DNA from 2 places in the Hylemonella sp. GW821-FHT12C09 genome. Region 2 is predicted to be linked to the other one. Evidence: predicted binding sites of a transcription regulator. Region 2 holds the regulator's gene; the other holds the start of a gene.

Region 1 (7,402 bases), on a different contig from region 2:
TTGCGTCACGTGGCTGAGTTCGTGCGCCAGCACTGAGGCCAGTTCATCTTCGCTGCTCACCACGGCGATCAGGCCCAGATGCACCCCCATATAGCCACCAGGCAATGCAAAGGCGTTGACGCTGCGGTCCCGCCCCAGGACGACATCCCAGGCAAAACGCTCCTCCAGTTCCGGCTGCAACTCACCGCGCTGGCGCGCCCCGTCCATCAGGCGTTGCCAGATACCCTGGACGTATTCGCCCAGGATGGCATCGTCCAGGTAATCGGGGTCACGGTAGAGTTCCCGGGCGATCCGGTCGCCCAGTCGGCGTTCGGCGCTGCTGCTCATCTCCACCCCGTCGCCAAGTGCGGGCAAGGAGGTCTGCGCTGCGACCGGTGCCAGGCCTTGGAGGAGCACCAGCAGCCCGACCAGAAACTTCCGCACGGTACGGGGACGGAAAATCGGGGCTCTTTTCAAAACGAATCCAGCGCTACAAAACCGCGCAAGTCGGCGCTCTGCGCATCGAGCAGCACAGTCCAGAAGGACTTGCGGGCCACCATGGGCAGATACACCAGTTCCCCCGCACTCTTGCCCGTTTGCGCCACGCCCGCATGGATCGCCGCTGCCTGCTGCGGAAAGCGTGCACTCAGCTCAGTCACGGGTTTGGCAGCTGCCAGGATGCGTACACGCGCCTGCGGATAGGCCTGCCAGAGATCGGGGCGCGCGCTCAGCGGTAGGCCCTGCAAGGCCATCAGGGTGGCCGTGGTCTCTTCGTTGACATCGCGAAAGGGCCGCAGCGCCAGAATGGTGGGCCCGGTCAGTGGCATCCCGCGCACATCTCCCGGCGCCTGGCCCAACAGCTCCTCGGGCACCTCGATGGCATGCACCACGCGAAAGCGGTCGTATTCGAACACCAGATGCACCGGTCGGGCCACGAAAACCGTCCACAAACCGTAACCCAGCGCCGCCAGCTGGATCAAACCCACCACGGTCAGATCCCGCACCAGTTCGCTGCGGGGCTTGCTGCGGTTGAAGACAGTCAAGGTGATCAGGGGACCCAGAATGACGTCAACCATGATCACGATCAGGAACAGCTCGCGCCCCCCCGAGGTATCGCGGTAGGGGTAGGGATACCAGAGCCCGAACACCAGCAATGCCGCCAGGGTCGCAATGATCAGGCTGAGGCCCAGGTGGATAACGCTGGCTTTGAGTCGGTCTTGCCAGTGGAATGCTCTCGTCTGCGTCATGGCCGTATGATGCTTGAGTTGTGTAGAGGTTTCGTAAACCCGGGATTTTCCATGAGTTCTCTGACCCATTTTGATGCCCAAGGCCAGGCCCATATGGTGGATGTGGCCGCCAAGGCCAGCACCCACCGCATCGCGGTGGCCACCGGCAGGATCGAGATGTTACCGGCCACCCTGGCAATTATCGAGTCCGGCACCGCCAAAAAGGGGGATGTGCTGGGGATCGCCCGCATTGCGGGCATCCAGGCTACCAAGAAGACCAGCGATCTGATTCCCTTGTGTCACCCCTTGGCACTCACGCGTGTCGCCCTCGATTTCTCGCTACACCCCGCTGGCGCTGACACACCGGCCCACGTGGTCTGTACGGCCACCGTGGAAACCGTAGGACCGACCGGGGTTGAAATGGAAGCCCTGACGGCCGTGCAGGTCGCGCTGCTGACGATCTATGACATGTGCAAGGCGGTTGACCGTGGCATGACCATGACCGGTGTCCATCTTCTGGAAAAGCATGGCGGAAAGTCCGGCAGGTATCTGGCTTCCTGAAGATTTGCTACTGAGGCGTTACCGGCTTTAGCTGTTTCTCCGCCCAACGCGCATGCTCTTTCGGGAAGGCTGCTTTGTAGCGCACCAGATAGAAGCGCACCGCATCGTCTTGTCCCAAAAGGACCGCACACTCGATCAGTTTCTCGATCACGCGTGCTTCGGGTGAATAGTGCAACACCCGCTCCCCCATTTCGTACAGGTACGCTGCATTCTCTGGGGTCAGCGGCGTTATGGTGAACTCTGCAAACTGGACCTGATCCTGAAACAGCCACGTCCCCCGTATCTTCTCTAACGTGTTGTCGCGGTAAGCTGCCGCTCTGAAATCCGGCGGGTAGAAGATCTGGCTGACGCGGTAGTAGTCCCAGGCCGAGTAACCCAGCCCCGCCAGAGCGATTGCTGCCAAGACCCATTCCCGCTTCCTGCGGGCAAACTGAGCCGTCATCACAGACGGCGACCCGGTTTGCCTGACCAGGACCCAGACGCAGAGCAGCGCCGCGAGCTGAAATGGGCCAAACCAAAGCGGGTATTCCAGCATGCTGTGCAGAAGGATCAGGCCGAGCACGCACCACGCCACTTGTCGGTCGGCATCCGTTTCTCGCCAAGGGCGCGCGCGCCAGCCCAGCCACAGTATCAGTCCACAAAGCAGCAAGGCTGCCGGCACGCCCAATTCCACACCAAGATGCAGCGGCAGGTTGTGCGCGTTATCGAGAATTTCGCAGAAGCGAACGCCTGGATAGAGCGTGATGAAATGTGCATAGTCCAGTTCACCCCAGCCCCAACCGGTCCACGGCCTGGCAGCGATCAGGTGCGTCACGTTGTCCCAGAGGGCGAGCCGGCTGGCACACGGATCTTCTGCCGCTCGCAAGCGCGACCACACCCCCAGGGTAGATGCATCATTGCCTGCAAATGGTGGCAGCTGCATGCTTGTGACCACATACGCGAGCAATCCACCAATCAGCAGCCGACGTTGGTCTGCTTGGCGCCACAGCCCCCAGACTGCGGCCATCCCGGCCAGCATGATCAACTGCAGCAGGCCGGTACGCGACGCGGATGTTGCATTGGCTGCAGCCAGAACAAGCGCCATTCCGAACAGCCCCGTCTTCAGCATGCTGTTCGCTGGATTTGCCTTCGCCGACATCACGATCGCCGCGGCCAACCCCATATTGGTCAGCGTGGCAAACTGGTTCTTCTGGCGCAAATTGCCATACGCCTCTCCTGCCGGAGCGTAGGCGAGCCACGGACCGAGGCCATGTGCCCATCCGGAATACTGGAGCAAGCCGATGACGGCGCTCAGAGCGGCGGCCAGCAACCAGCCCGTGAAGATGACGTTCGCCGAAAGCTGACGTCTGCCCAGCCACAGCAGAACGCCAGAGCCGAAGGTCACCTGCCACGACAAAACGCTAGGCGACGGACCGAACGTCCAGGGATTGAGCCACGGTAGCGCCAGAAGCAAAACCAGCGCGCTGTCTCGGTATCCCATACTCACTCTGGCAACTTCAGTTCTTTCAGCTGCGGGTACTGATTGTTTTGTTGTTCCAGGATCAGCTGTCTGGTTTGCCTGTAGCTGATTTCGCCGTAGTGGGCCCGGAGGGATTTCATCTCTACTTGGGCCTGCTCAACCTGCCCGTTCAATGCAAGTGCCACTGCGTAGCGCATTTGCAGGATCGCCCAGTTGTAGTTTCTGTTGAGCGTTCTCATGCTCTCCAGCTCTGCGCTGGACATCCCTGGGCGGGGATTGACCCGTCCCAGTGTCAGAACGGCACCCAGCTGGTTGAGTATCCACAGATCTGGTGCTTCATAATTTTCCGGTGTGCGACCGACGCTTCGCATCTCAAAGCGCATGACCCGGTAGTCTTCCTCCACCTGCACATACTCGTATCCAACTCGCGCGGACAAACCAGCAAACACCAGAACCAGCGTGATCCCTATCCACCTTGCTGGCAAGCGATCGATAATCCACGCACTTGATTTCTCGGCACTTTGCCTGATGCTCATTGAACCGAACAGGAACGCGACCGTGAAGAGAAAATAGGCATACGCGAACGGGAATTCAACCAGGCTGTGAACCAGAACCGGTAGTGTCGCTGCCAACAGCAGCAGTTGGCGCGGGTCATTGATGCGGTACGCGGCGCGTAGCAGCCACCAGGCCATGGTTGCCATCAACAGAATCGCCAGCGGTATACCCAGCCACAACATGAGATCCAGCGCAAGGCTATGTGCGTAGTCGGTGAGCAAGCCGTTGCTGATGTAAGCCGTACCTGCCTTGTGGCCCGCCACCGTTTGCCCCCAACCGTAACCCCACCACGGCGACTGCTCAATGCCGGCCAGGATCTGGCGCCATAAGACCACGCGGGCGCTGTCCTGCGTCAAGCTAGCAACCGCCCGCGACTCCCCTGTTGCCAATAACGTGACGTTTGCAGGCTTCCAGGCTATCCACATGCCCAGCAGCATGGCCCACCAGCCCAGCATGGCTCGCGCCCCCCCGATCCTCCAGGATTTCTTGCCGCGCCACAGAAGAAAGAGGCCCAGCAAGGCTGCGGACAGCCAGCCGGCGCGGGATTGCGCCATGGTCAGCCCGAAGGACAGCCAAGCGACCAAAGCCCAGGTTTGCCAGCCCCTCAGGTAGTGTTGCTGGTAGAGCCAGACGCTCATCACCAGCCCCATCAGGAGCAGGGTGGCCAAGTGGTTGGACTGGGCCAGATTGCCGTTGGGACGCCCGCCCTGAGGGCGCTCCACGATCAGATTGGCGTAACCCGCCTCCAGATCGAGCCACTGCAAGGCCGCGATATAGACTGAGATAACAGCGGCGACGACCAGCAAACCCGCCAGCCAGCTCAATACCTTGTCACCGGCGGTGGATTCATCCGCAAGGTTACTACCCAGCAACCAGGCCAAGGTGAATCCACAGAGATAGAGGCTGTTCATGACGGCCCCACCAGAGTAGGCGATTTGCCCCGCCGCCCATTGCAGCCAGATCACCCCGACCAGTGCCATGGGCAGCAGGACGGCCCGGTCCAGCGCCAAAGTCTGTTTTCGGGACGCCCAGGCCAGACTCACCACCACCAAGGACAGAAACGTCAGGGCTTCGCTGTGAAAGCTTAGCCACGGCGGGTAATGGTTGGGCGTCAACCAAGCCCCTAGATAGGCCAAAAGACCCAACGCCAAAACAAGCGTGGGCCATGAAAAACGCCCCTCGCGGGGCGTTTTATTTGTGACGCTTGCGCTAGGCAAGATCAACCGCGGCAGGAGCCGGGCAGGAAATTGGGCTTGACGTTCGTGCCATCACCCGTGGCACCACAACGCCAGCCGAAGACCGGCGTGCCCAGATCGGCAGCCACCAACGGCACAGCCGCGCTTTTCATCGGCACCAGGGTCACATCACCCTGAGCACCCTCCACCAAGGAGGTAACCGTGATCTTGCCATTGATATCGGTGTAGATGGAAGCCACGTACTTGCTGGGCTGAGCGGTATTGGTCGACACGTTCGGGCCGGCCTCGCAACCCCAGTTGTTAGCGGCGGTGGACATGGTGGCGGACTGGTACATCTCGGTGATGGTGGTACGGCAGGCAGAAGCCGCCAGAATCACTTCGGACATCTTGGCACGCTTGGTGTAGTCCTGATAGGCCGGCAGGGCGACGGCGGCCAGAATGCCGATGATCGCAACCACGATCATCAGTTCGATCAGGGTGAAACCCTTTTGCAGAGTACGCATGAATAGCTCCTTGGTTAAAGAAATGGATACAGCGGTGCTGTATGGTACCTAACCAGCAGTTTCCGTGCCAGCCCGGAACTGTGAACTAATTCGTTGCTTTGCGGCAAAGTCCATGAATCAAGGCCCATTCCAAGCCCATCTCTGTTCAATTTTCGTATTGGACTGACATTTTTGTTCAACCAACTTTGTCACTTGATGCAGACCTGACGCACCTGCTTCAGGTCCGTCATGCCCAACATGATCTTCTCCATGCCGTCCATTTTCAGGGTCCGCATCCCGCTTTCCACGGCCGCAGCGAAGATTTCGGCCACGCGGGCCCGCTCCTGCACCAGCTTTTTGATGTGGTCGTCGGCGATCAGCAACTCATGCAAGCCCAGCCGGCCCTTGTAGCCGGTCTTGTTGCATTTGTCGCAGCCCACGGCCTTGTAGAAGCGCAGCTTGCCGTCTTCTCCGTAGTTGACCACCCACTCCTCATAGAGCTTCTGGGCTTCGCCACTGAAGTCCGCCTTCCAGGCCTTGGTGTTGCGCAATTCCTGGGCGTACTCGGAGATGAAGCTGTTGACCTCCGATGTGCCTGGGTTGTAGGGCTCCTTGCAGTCGCACAGCTTCTTGGCCAGACGCTGGGCCAGGATGCCCAGCAGTGCGTCGGCAAAGTTGAAGGGGTCCATGCCCATGTCCAGCAGGCGCGTGATGGACTCCGGCGCGGAGTTCGTGTGCAGGGTGGAGAACACCAGGTGGCCGGTCAGCGAGGCTTCCACGCCCATGGACACGGTCTCCTTGTCGCGCGACTCGCCCACCATGATGATGTCCGGGTCGGCGCGCAGGAAGGCCCGCATGATCAGCGCGAAGTCGATGCCGGCCTTCTTGTTGATCTGCACCTGCCGCAGGCCCTTTTGCGTGATTTCCACCGGGTCCTCGGCCGTCCAGATCTTGGTGTCCGGCGTGTTGAGGAATTTGAGGATGGAGTGCAGCGTGGTGGTCTTGCCGGAGCCCGTCGGGCCACAGACATAAAACAGGCCATAGGGCTTGCTGACCGTGGATTCGAGGCGTTCACGGTTATGCGGAGTCAGCCCCAGCTTTTCGAGCGGGATCGGCTCACCCGCCGCCAGGATACGCATGACCACGTCTTCCACGCCGCCGGCCGAGGGAATGGTCGCGACCCGCAGCTCGATGTCCAGCGGCCCGTACTTCTTGAACTTGATCTTGCCGTCCTGCGGCTTGCGACGCTCTGAAATATCGAGGTCGCACATGATCTTCAGGCGCGTGACCATGGCCTGGCGGAAATGTGCCGGCACCTCGATATAGGGCGCCAATGTGCCGTCGATGCGGAAGCGGATGCCGGTCTTGAGCTTGCCCGGCATGGGCTCGATGTGGATGTCCGAGGCCTTCTGCTGATAGGCCTCGATGATGATCTTGTTGACGAACTTGACCAGTTCATTGTCCGCCGCAGCCGACTCCAGCGAATCGTCGTTGCCACCCTCGTCATCGAGCGGGCCGCCCATGTCGGCCAGCAACTGGTCGATCGAAGTGCCGTCGGCTATGGCACCGAACAGCTGGGCCAGCGTCTGCTCGAACTCGGTCTGCGTCGTGACACGGTAGGAGAACTTGTTGATGCGTGAGAACACCTGCGGCACGACGCGCGCGCCGCGTGTGGCCTCGGGGTCCAGGCACATGATGACCAGGCCCTCGGGAGACTCTTCCAGCGGGATCCAGCCCTGGCCTTCGGCGAATTCACGCTTGAGCGAACCATGCAGCATTTCGGAACGGATGCGCCCCGCATTGAAGGGCTCGTAAGGCACGCCGAAAAACCTGGCCAGCGAGGGGCCGACCTGGGCCGGCGTGATCTGGTGCTTGCTCAGCAACAGATGCTCGACCGGCTGGCCTTCGTTGCGCGCCTCCTGGACGCAGTCCTGCAGCTGGGTA
Region 2 (7,402 bases):
GCGCTGGCGGCATCTTCGGCATGGGCGTGGTGCTGGCCCCGGCGCTGGGCCCCAGCATCGGTGGCCTGCTGGTCGACTGGTTCGGCTGGCGTTCGATCTTCTTCATGGTCGTGCCTTTCTGCCTGGCCTCGATCTGGCTGGCCTACCGCTACGTGCCGGTCACCGCGCCCGGTGGCGCCACGGCAGACCGCCAGGGCAACCGGCTGGACTGGGCCGGCCTGCTGCTGGCCACGGTGGGCACGCTGTGCCTGCTCAACGGCATGGTCGAACTGCACGGCCAGGCCGGTCCGCAGGCCTGGGTGCTGCTGGGTGTGGCGCTGGCCTGCACGGTGGGTTTCATCGCCTGGCAGCGGCAGCAGGCGCGGCGCGGAGACATGCCGCTCATGCACCCGGACCTTTTTGCTTTCCGCTCCTTCGCCATGGGCAGCCTGGTGGCCTTCATCTATGGCACGGCCCTGTTCGGCTCGACCTACCTGCTGCCGCTCTACATCCAGATGGCGCAGCAGCTCTCGGCCTCGCACGTGGGCACCATCATGCTGCCGGCCGGCCTGGTGCTGGCCGTCACCATCCCGCTGGCCGGGCGCCTGTCGGACCACTGGCCGATCCGCACGCTGATCTGCCTGGGCCTGGCGCTGCTGGCCGCCTCGTTCGCACTGATGGTGACCATCAGCCTGCACGCCACGCTGTGGCTGCTGGTGGCCTGGGTGGTGCTGGGGCGCATCGGCCTGGGTTTCATCCTGCCGTCGCTGAACAACGGCGCCATGGCCGGCCTGGAGCCGAGGCTGATCTCGCAGGCGTCCAGCGCCATCAATTTCCTGCGCATGCTGGGCGGCGCGGTGGGCGTGAGCCTGTGCGGCATCGTGCTGGAGTGGCGCATCGCCGCGCACGGCGACAGCCTGACCCGCCACGACAGCAGTGTGGCGCGGCTGGCTGCCTTCGACGAGACCTTCGTGATGCTGGCGCTGGTCTGCGCGGTAGCCATGCTGGCGGCCTGGCAGATGCGTGCGCCTGCGCGATTGGAGACATAAGACCATGTGCCAACTGCTGGGCATGAACTGCAATGTGCCGACCGATGTGATGTTCAGCTTCGCCGGTTTTGCCGAGCGCGGCGGGCGCACCGACCACCACGGCGACGGCTGGGGCATCGCTTTCTTCGAGGACAAGGGCCTGCGCCATTTCGTCGACCACCAGTCGGCTGCCGAGTCGCCGGTGGCCGAGCTGATCCGCCACTACCCGATCAAGAGCCGCAATGTCATCTCGCACATCCGCAAGGCCACCCAGGGCGAGGTGACGCTGGAGAACTGTCACCCTTTCGTGCGCGAGCTCTGGGGGCGCTACTGGGTGTTCGCGCACAACGGCGACCTCAAGGACTACGCGCCGCGCCTGCACGGCAGCTTCCGGCCGGTGGGCCACACCGACAGCGAGCGCGCCTTCTGCTGGCTGCTGCAGGAGCTGTCCAAGTCGCACGCCAGCGTGCCCAGCATTGCGGAACTCACGCTCACCCTGCGCGAACTGGTGCCGCAGATCTCGAAATACGGCACCTTCAATTTCCTGCTGAGCAATGGCGAGGCGCTGTGGGCACATGCCTCCACGAACCTGTACCACGTGGTGCGTCAGCACCCCTTCGGCAGCGCCACGCTGCGCGACGAGGACCTGAGCGTGAACTTTGCCGAGCACGCCGCCTCGGGCGACCGCGTGGCGGTGGTGGTAACAGCGCCGCTGACGACCAACGAGGCCTGGACGCTGTTTGCGCCGGGCGAGTTGCGGGTCTTCGTGGACGGGGCGCCGGTAGCCTAGCGTACGGTCAGGGCCGCTTCCAGTGCGTCGACGAACATCGATGCCACGTCGAAGCCGGCCTGGTCGGTGATTTCCTGGAAGCAGGTGGGGCTGGTGACGTTGATCTCGGTGAGACAGTCGCCGATCACGTCCAGGCCGATGAGCAGCAGGCCGCGTGCGGCCAGCACGGGGCCGATGGCCTCGGCGATCTCGCGGTCGCGCGTGCTCAGGGCCTGGGCCACGCCCTTGCCGCCAGCCGCCAGGTTGCCGCGCACCTCGCCGCCCTGCGGGATGCGTGCCAGCGCATAGGGCACGGGCTTGCCGCCGATGACCAGGATGCGCTTGTCGCCCTGGGCGATGGCCGGCAGGAACTTCTGCACCATCAGGGTTTGCGCGCCGTCGCGGTTCAGCGTCTCGATGATGGCGCCCAGGTTCAGGCCCTCGTCCTTCACCCGGAAGATGCCCATGCCGCCCATGCCGTCCAGCGGCTTGAGGATGATGTCGCGGTGCTGGGTGTGGAAGTCGCGCACGGCCTGCGCTTCGCGCGTGACCAGGGTGGGCGTGGTGAACTCGGGGAACTCGAGGATGGCGAGCTTTTCCGGGTGGTCACGCAGGGCGCGCGGTTTGTTGAAGACCCGGGCGCCTTCGCGCTCGGCCTGTTCCAGCAGGTGGGTGGCGTAGAAGAATTCGCTGTCGAAGGGCGGGTCCTTGCGCATGACGATGGCGTCGAAGTCGCGCAGCGCAGCCAGGCGCTGCGCCGGCGCCAGCGGCGCTTCGTGGAACCAGTGTTCTTCGTGGCCGGTCAGGCGGATGCGACGCACATGGGCCTGCACGCCGGTGGTGGCCAGCCAGCTCAGGTGGCGCGGCTCACAGGCTGCCAGCGTGTGGCCACGGCGTTGTGCCTCGCGCATCATCGCGAAGGTACTGTCCTTGTAAGTCTTGAACGATTCCAGCGGATCGGCGACGAAAAGCAGGTTCATGGCAGGGGGTCGCAGCGTGGTGAGGGGGAGGAGCCGGGAAGTCTCTCATGAAACCAGAGAGCACGGTGGAGCAGGCCCATGGACGCGGGGCGGGTGGCCCGCTGGAAAACAGGCAAAAGCAAGGACTGGACCAGCCGTCCGACCCGATTACAATGACCGAGACCCAGAGAGCAAGATTCGTGCCTTTATGAAATTTCCCCTCCTCCGCCTCCTGCTGTGCGCGGCCTGCGCCTTGACGGCGGGCGTGGCCGGTGCCGAGACGGCCGATGCCAAGAAGCCGATGAACATCGAGGCCGATGCGCTGCGCTATGACGACCTCAAGCAGATCAGCGTCTTCAGCGGCAATGTGGTGCTGACCCGCGGCTCCATCATCATCAAGGGCACACGCATCGAAGTGCGCCAGGACCCGCAGGGTTACCAGTTCGGCGTGGTGACGGCCGAGCCGGGCCAGCGCGCCTTCTTCCGCCAGAAGCGTGACGGCGAGGACGAATACATCGAGGGTGAGAGCGAGACCATCGAATACGACGGTCGCGCCGACGTGTTCAAGCTCATCAAGGACGCCCGGCTGCGCCGCCTGCGTGGCACCCAGGTGGCCGATGTGGTGACGGGCAACATCATCCAGTACAACAGCCTGACGGACGTCTTCACGGTGGACGGCAGCCCGCAAAAGGGCGGCGAGCGTGTGCGCGCCACCCTGACGCCGCGCAACGAGACGGCCGCGCCACCGGCCCCGCGCGCCAGCGCGCCCCTGCGCACCGACAACACCCTGGGCGGAGGGCGCAAGTGAGCGACAGCCTGCAGACCGCCGCCGGCACCCTGCCGCCCGATTCCCAGCCTGACTCGGCTGTGGCCCAGGACACGCTGCCCGGCGGCGAACCCAGCCGCCTGGAGGCACGCCACCTCAAGAAGTTCTACGGCAGCCGCGAGGTCGTCAAGGACGTCTCGCTGACCGTGCGCAAGGGCGAGGTGGTGGGTCTGCTGGGGCCCAACGGCGCGGGCAAGACCACGTCCTTCTACATGATCGTGGGCCTGGTGCGTGCCAGCGCCGGCGAGATCCTGATCGACGACGATGCGGTCGCGCACATGCCCATCCACCAGCGTGCGCGTCTGGGCCTGAGCTACCTGCCGCAGGAGGCGTCGATCTTCCGCAAGCTCAACGTCGAGGACAACGTGCGCGCCGTGCTGGAACTGCAGCATGGCGAAGACGGCAAGCCCCTGCGCAAGGACGAGATCGAGCAGCAGCTCACCGCCCTGCTGCAGGACCTGCGCGTGGAGCATCTGCGCGCCTCGCCGGCACTGGCGCTGTCCGGTGGCGAGCGCCGCCGCGTGGAGATCGCGCGCGCCCTGGCCACGCAGCCGCGTTTCATCCTGCTGGACGAACCCTTCGCCGGCATCGACCCGATCGCGGTGATCGAGATCCAGCGCATCATCAGCTTCCTGAAAGCGCGTGGCATCGGCGTGCTCATCACCGACCACAACGTGCGCGAGACCCTGGGCATCTGCGACCACGCCTACATCATCAGCGAGGGCCGCGTGCTGGCCCAGGGCACCCCGGCCGAGATCGTCAACAACGCCGACGTGCGCCGGGTCTACCTGGGCGAGCACTTCAAGATGTGACTATGGCCCCCACGCTCGGCACTGGCGTGCCCTCGCTGCCTCCCGAGGGGGCTGAGGCCCGCGGCTCCAAGCCTGCCTGCGCAGGCTTGGACGGGCTGAAGAGACACGCACGTCTCGTGCCGTCATGTCTCGCGCCTTGGGGCGGCCCGGCGGCGCTCACGCCGAACCCTCTGGCTGATCGAATCAGGTACACATGAAACAGGGACTGTCGCTGCGGGTCTCCCAGCATCTGGCGCTCACGCCCCAGCTGCAGCAGTCCATCCGCCTCCTGCAACTCTCCACGCTGGAGCTGAACCAGGAAGTCGAGCAGCTGCTCGACGAAAACCCCTTTCTGGAGCGTGCCGACGACAGCGTCGAGCGCGAGGCCCACGGCCTGGAGCGTGCCGACACCCCGGTGTCGCAGGACGAGGCCGACTACGACTACAGCAGCACCCCGGCCAGTGAGGGACCGGACGAAACCGCGGCGGTGACCAGCCTGGAGAGCGAGGGCAGCTGGGAGGGGGACGGCAGCGTGGACATGTCGCCCGACGACAGCGAGTGGGGCGGCGACGCCCCGGCGCGCAACGGCGCGCGCGAGGACGACGAAGCCGACGCCACGGAGCTGGCGCGCAGCCAGGAGTCGCTGCAGGACTTTCTCAAGCGCCAGGCCCTGTCCCTGCGCCTGGGTGCCGAAGACAGCGCGGCGCTGCAGTTCCTGATCGAGTCGCTCAACGAAGACGGTTACCTGGAGGACCCGATCGAGGAGCTGGCGCGCAGCCTGACCGGGGAGGATCCGGAGCACGAGGAGGCGATGATCGCGCACTTCGCGCTGGCGCTGCGCCTGCTGCAGAGCCTGGAGCCCACGGGCGTGGGCGCGCGCAGCATGGCCGAGTGCCTGCGCCTGCAGTTGCTGGCCCTGCAGGCCGATGCGATGCGGGGTGCGGCGTCCTTGCCCGAACCGGCGGTGGTGGCGCAGGCCCTGCGCATGATCGAGCAGCCGCCCGAACTGCTGGCGCGGCGCGACCTCAGGAAACTGGCCCAGCTCTGCGGCGGCAGCGAGGCCCTGACGCGCGAGGCCCTGGGCCTCGTGGCCCGGCTGGAGCCCAAACCCGGCCGGCGCTTCGTGAACGTCGAGCGCAACGTGATCGTTCCCGACGTGCTGGTGCTGCGCAGCGGCAGCGGAGCGCAGACGCGTTTTCGTGTCCAGCTCAACCCCGACGTGATGCCCAGGCTGCGCGTGCACGACATCTATGCCAACGCGCTCAAGGGCCACAAGGCCGGCGGCCGCGAGGGCGACAACTACGCCGCCCTGCAGCAGCGCCTGCAGGAAGCGCGCTGGTTCATCAAGAACATCCAGCAGCGTTTCGACACCATCCTGCGCGTCTCCAGCGCCATCGTCGAGCGGCAGAAGAACTTCTTCATGCACGGCGAGCTGGCCATGCGCCCGCTGGTGCTGCGCGAGATCGCCGACGAGCTGGGCCTGCACGAGTCCACCATCAGCCGCGTGACCACGGCCAAGTACATGGCCACGCCCTTCGGCACCTACGAGCTCAAGTACTTCTTCGGTTCGGGCCTGGGCACCGAGTCGGGCGGCAACGCCTCCAGCACGGCGGTGCGCGCGCTGATCAAGCAGTTTGTCAACGCCGAAAATGCCAAGAAGCCGCTGTCCGACAGCCAGCTCTCCGAGATGCTCAAGGAGCAGGGCATCGAGTGCGCGCGTCGCACCGTGGCCAAGTACCGCGAAGCCTTGAAAATAGCCCCCGCCAACCTGCGCAAGGCACTCTGACGTGAACCAACTCACTCTTTTTCTTCCCTGCGCCGCCGGCGTGGAGGACTACCTGGCCGCCGAGATCCTGCGGATCACGGAACTGCCCCCGGGCTGCATCACCAAACAGCGTGGTGGTGTGGCGGTGCGTACCTCGTTTGCGCACGCCATGCTGCTCAACCTCTACAGCCGCCTGGCGCAGCGTGTGCTGGTGCTGGTGTCGTACACCGAGTACCGCAGCGAACAGGACCTGTACCGCGCCGCCATGGCCGTGCCGTGGGAGCACTGGTTCACGCCCAAGGAGAGCATCAAGGTCGAGATCACGGCGCAGCACAGCCCGCTGACCAGCCTGAACTTCGCGGCGTTGAAGGTGAAGGACGCGGTCTGCGACCGTTTCCGCGAGACCTCGGGTGGCGTGCGCCCCGATGTGGACACCCAGTGGCCCGATGTGCGCATCTACGCCCACCTGACCACCGACAGCTGCTCGCTCTACATCGACACCTCGGGTGAACCGCTGTTCAAGCGCGGCTGGCGCGAGGACAAGGGCGATGCACCCCTGAAGGAAACCCTGGCGGCGGCCATGATCGCCGCCAGCGGCTGGGCCGAGGGCAACGCCGAGGGTGACCTGACGCCGCTGTACGACCCCTGCTGCGGCAGCGGCACCATCGCCATCGAGGCGGCGCAGATCGCCTGCAACATCGCGGCCGGCTCCCTGCGCCGTTTTGCCTTCGAGAAATACCGGCCCTTCCGCGCCGCCGAATGGGCCACCATGAAGGCCGAGGCTGCGCAGGCGGTGGTCAAACCCGAGCCGGGCCAGGCCGCGCTGATCTACGGTAGCGACGTGTCGCACCGCATGGTGGACTTCGCCGAGCGCAATGCCCAGCGCGCCGGCGTGGCCGACGTGATCGAGTTCCGTGGTGGTGACGCGCTGCAGCGCCTGCCGCCTTGCGCCACACCGGGCGTGATGCTGGTCAACCCGCCCTATGGCGAACGCATCGAGGCTGGCGGCTTCGCGGGGGCTGGCGCGGGCGCCAGGGCCGGTACGCCGCGTTTTGGCGCGCGTGAGCTGCCCGAAGCCGACAGCGCCGGTGATGACCAGGCCTTCTTCGGCAAGCTGGCCAGCCACTGGAAGAAAAACTACAGCGGCTGGACCGCCTGGGTGCTCACGCCCGACCTCAAGCTGCCCAGCAAGATGCGGCTGAAGGAATCGCGCCGCGTCCCGATGTGGAACGGCCCGCTGGAGTGCCGGCTGTTCAAGTTCGAGATGATCAAGGGTTCGGCACGC

Evidence for each region. Region 2 encodes sigma-54, which starts transcription at its own class of promoters, with help from an activator protein. Its sites were predicted from a motif close to TGGCANGNAANCTGCTTT; they were not measured.
Region 1: AC1RRP_RS11220 (pilin) is a predicted target of sigma-54. The motif match lies at 5,532-5,549, and genes of this name have one in related genera.

What each region holds. Positions count from the first base shown of each region.
Region 1 is NZ_JBXAQQ010000006.1:37,822-45,223, forward strand. It holds gene AC1RRP_RS11195 (M48 family metalloprotease) at 1-423, opposite strand, end outside; gene tfpZ (TfpX/TfpZ family type IV pilin accessory protein) at 453-1,226, opposite strand; gene moaC (cyclic pyranopterin monophosphate synthase MoaC) at 1,278-1,766, shown strand; gene AC1RRP_RS11210 (PglL family O-oligosaccharyltransferase) at 1,774-3,246, opposite strand; gene AC1RRP_RS11215 (PglL family O-oligosaccharyltransferase) at 3,249-4,895, opposite strand; gene AC1RRP_RS11220 (pilin) at 5,000-5,479, opposite strand; gene AC1RRP_RS11225 (GspE/PulE family protein) at 5,668-7,402, opposite strand, start outside.
Region 2 is NZ_JBXAQQ010000010.1:19,232-26,633, reverse strand. It holds gene AC1RRP_RS15610 (DHA2 family efflux MFS transporter permease subunit) at 1-1,028, shown strand, start outside; gene AC1RRP_RS15605 (class II glutamine amidotransferase) at 1,033-1,797, shown strand; gene gshB (glutathione synthase) at 1,794-2,756, opposite strand; gene lptA (lipopolysaccharide transport periplasmic protein LptA) at 2,944-3,543, shown strand; gene lptB (LPS export ABC transporter ATP-binding protein) at 3,603-4,373, shown strand; gene rpoN (RNA polymerase factor sigma-54) at 4,567-6,138, shown strand; gene AC1RRP_RS15580 (THUMP domain-containing class I SAM-dependent RNA methyltransferase) at 6,140-7,402, shown strand, end outside.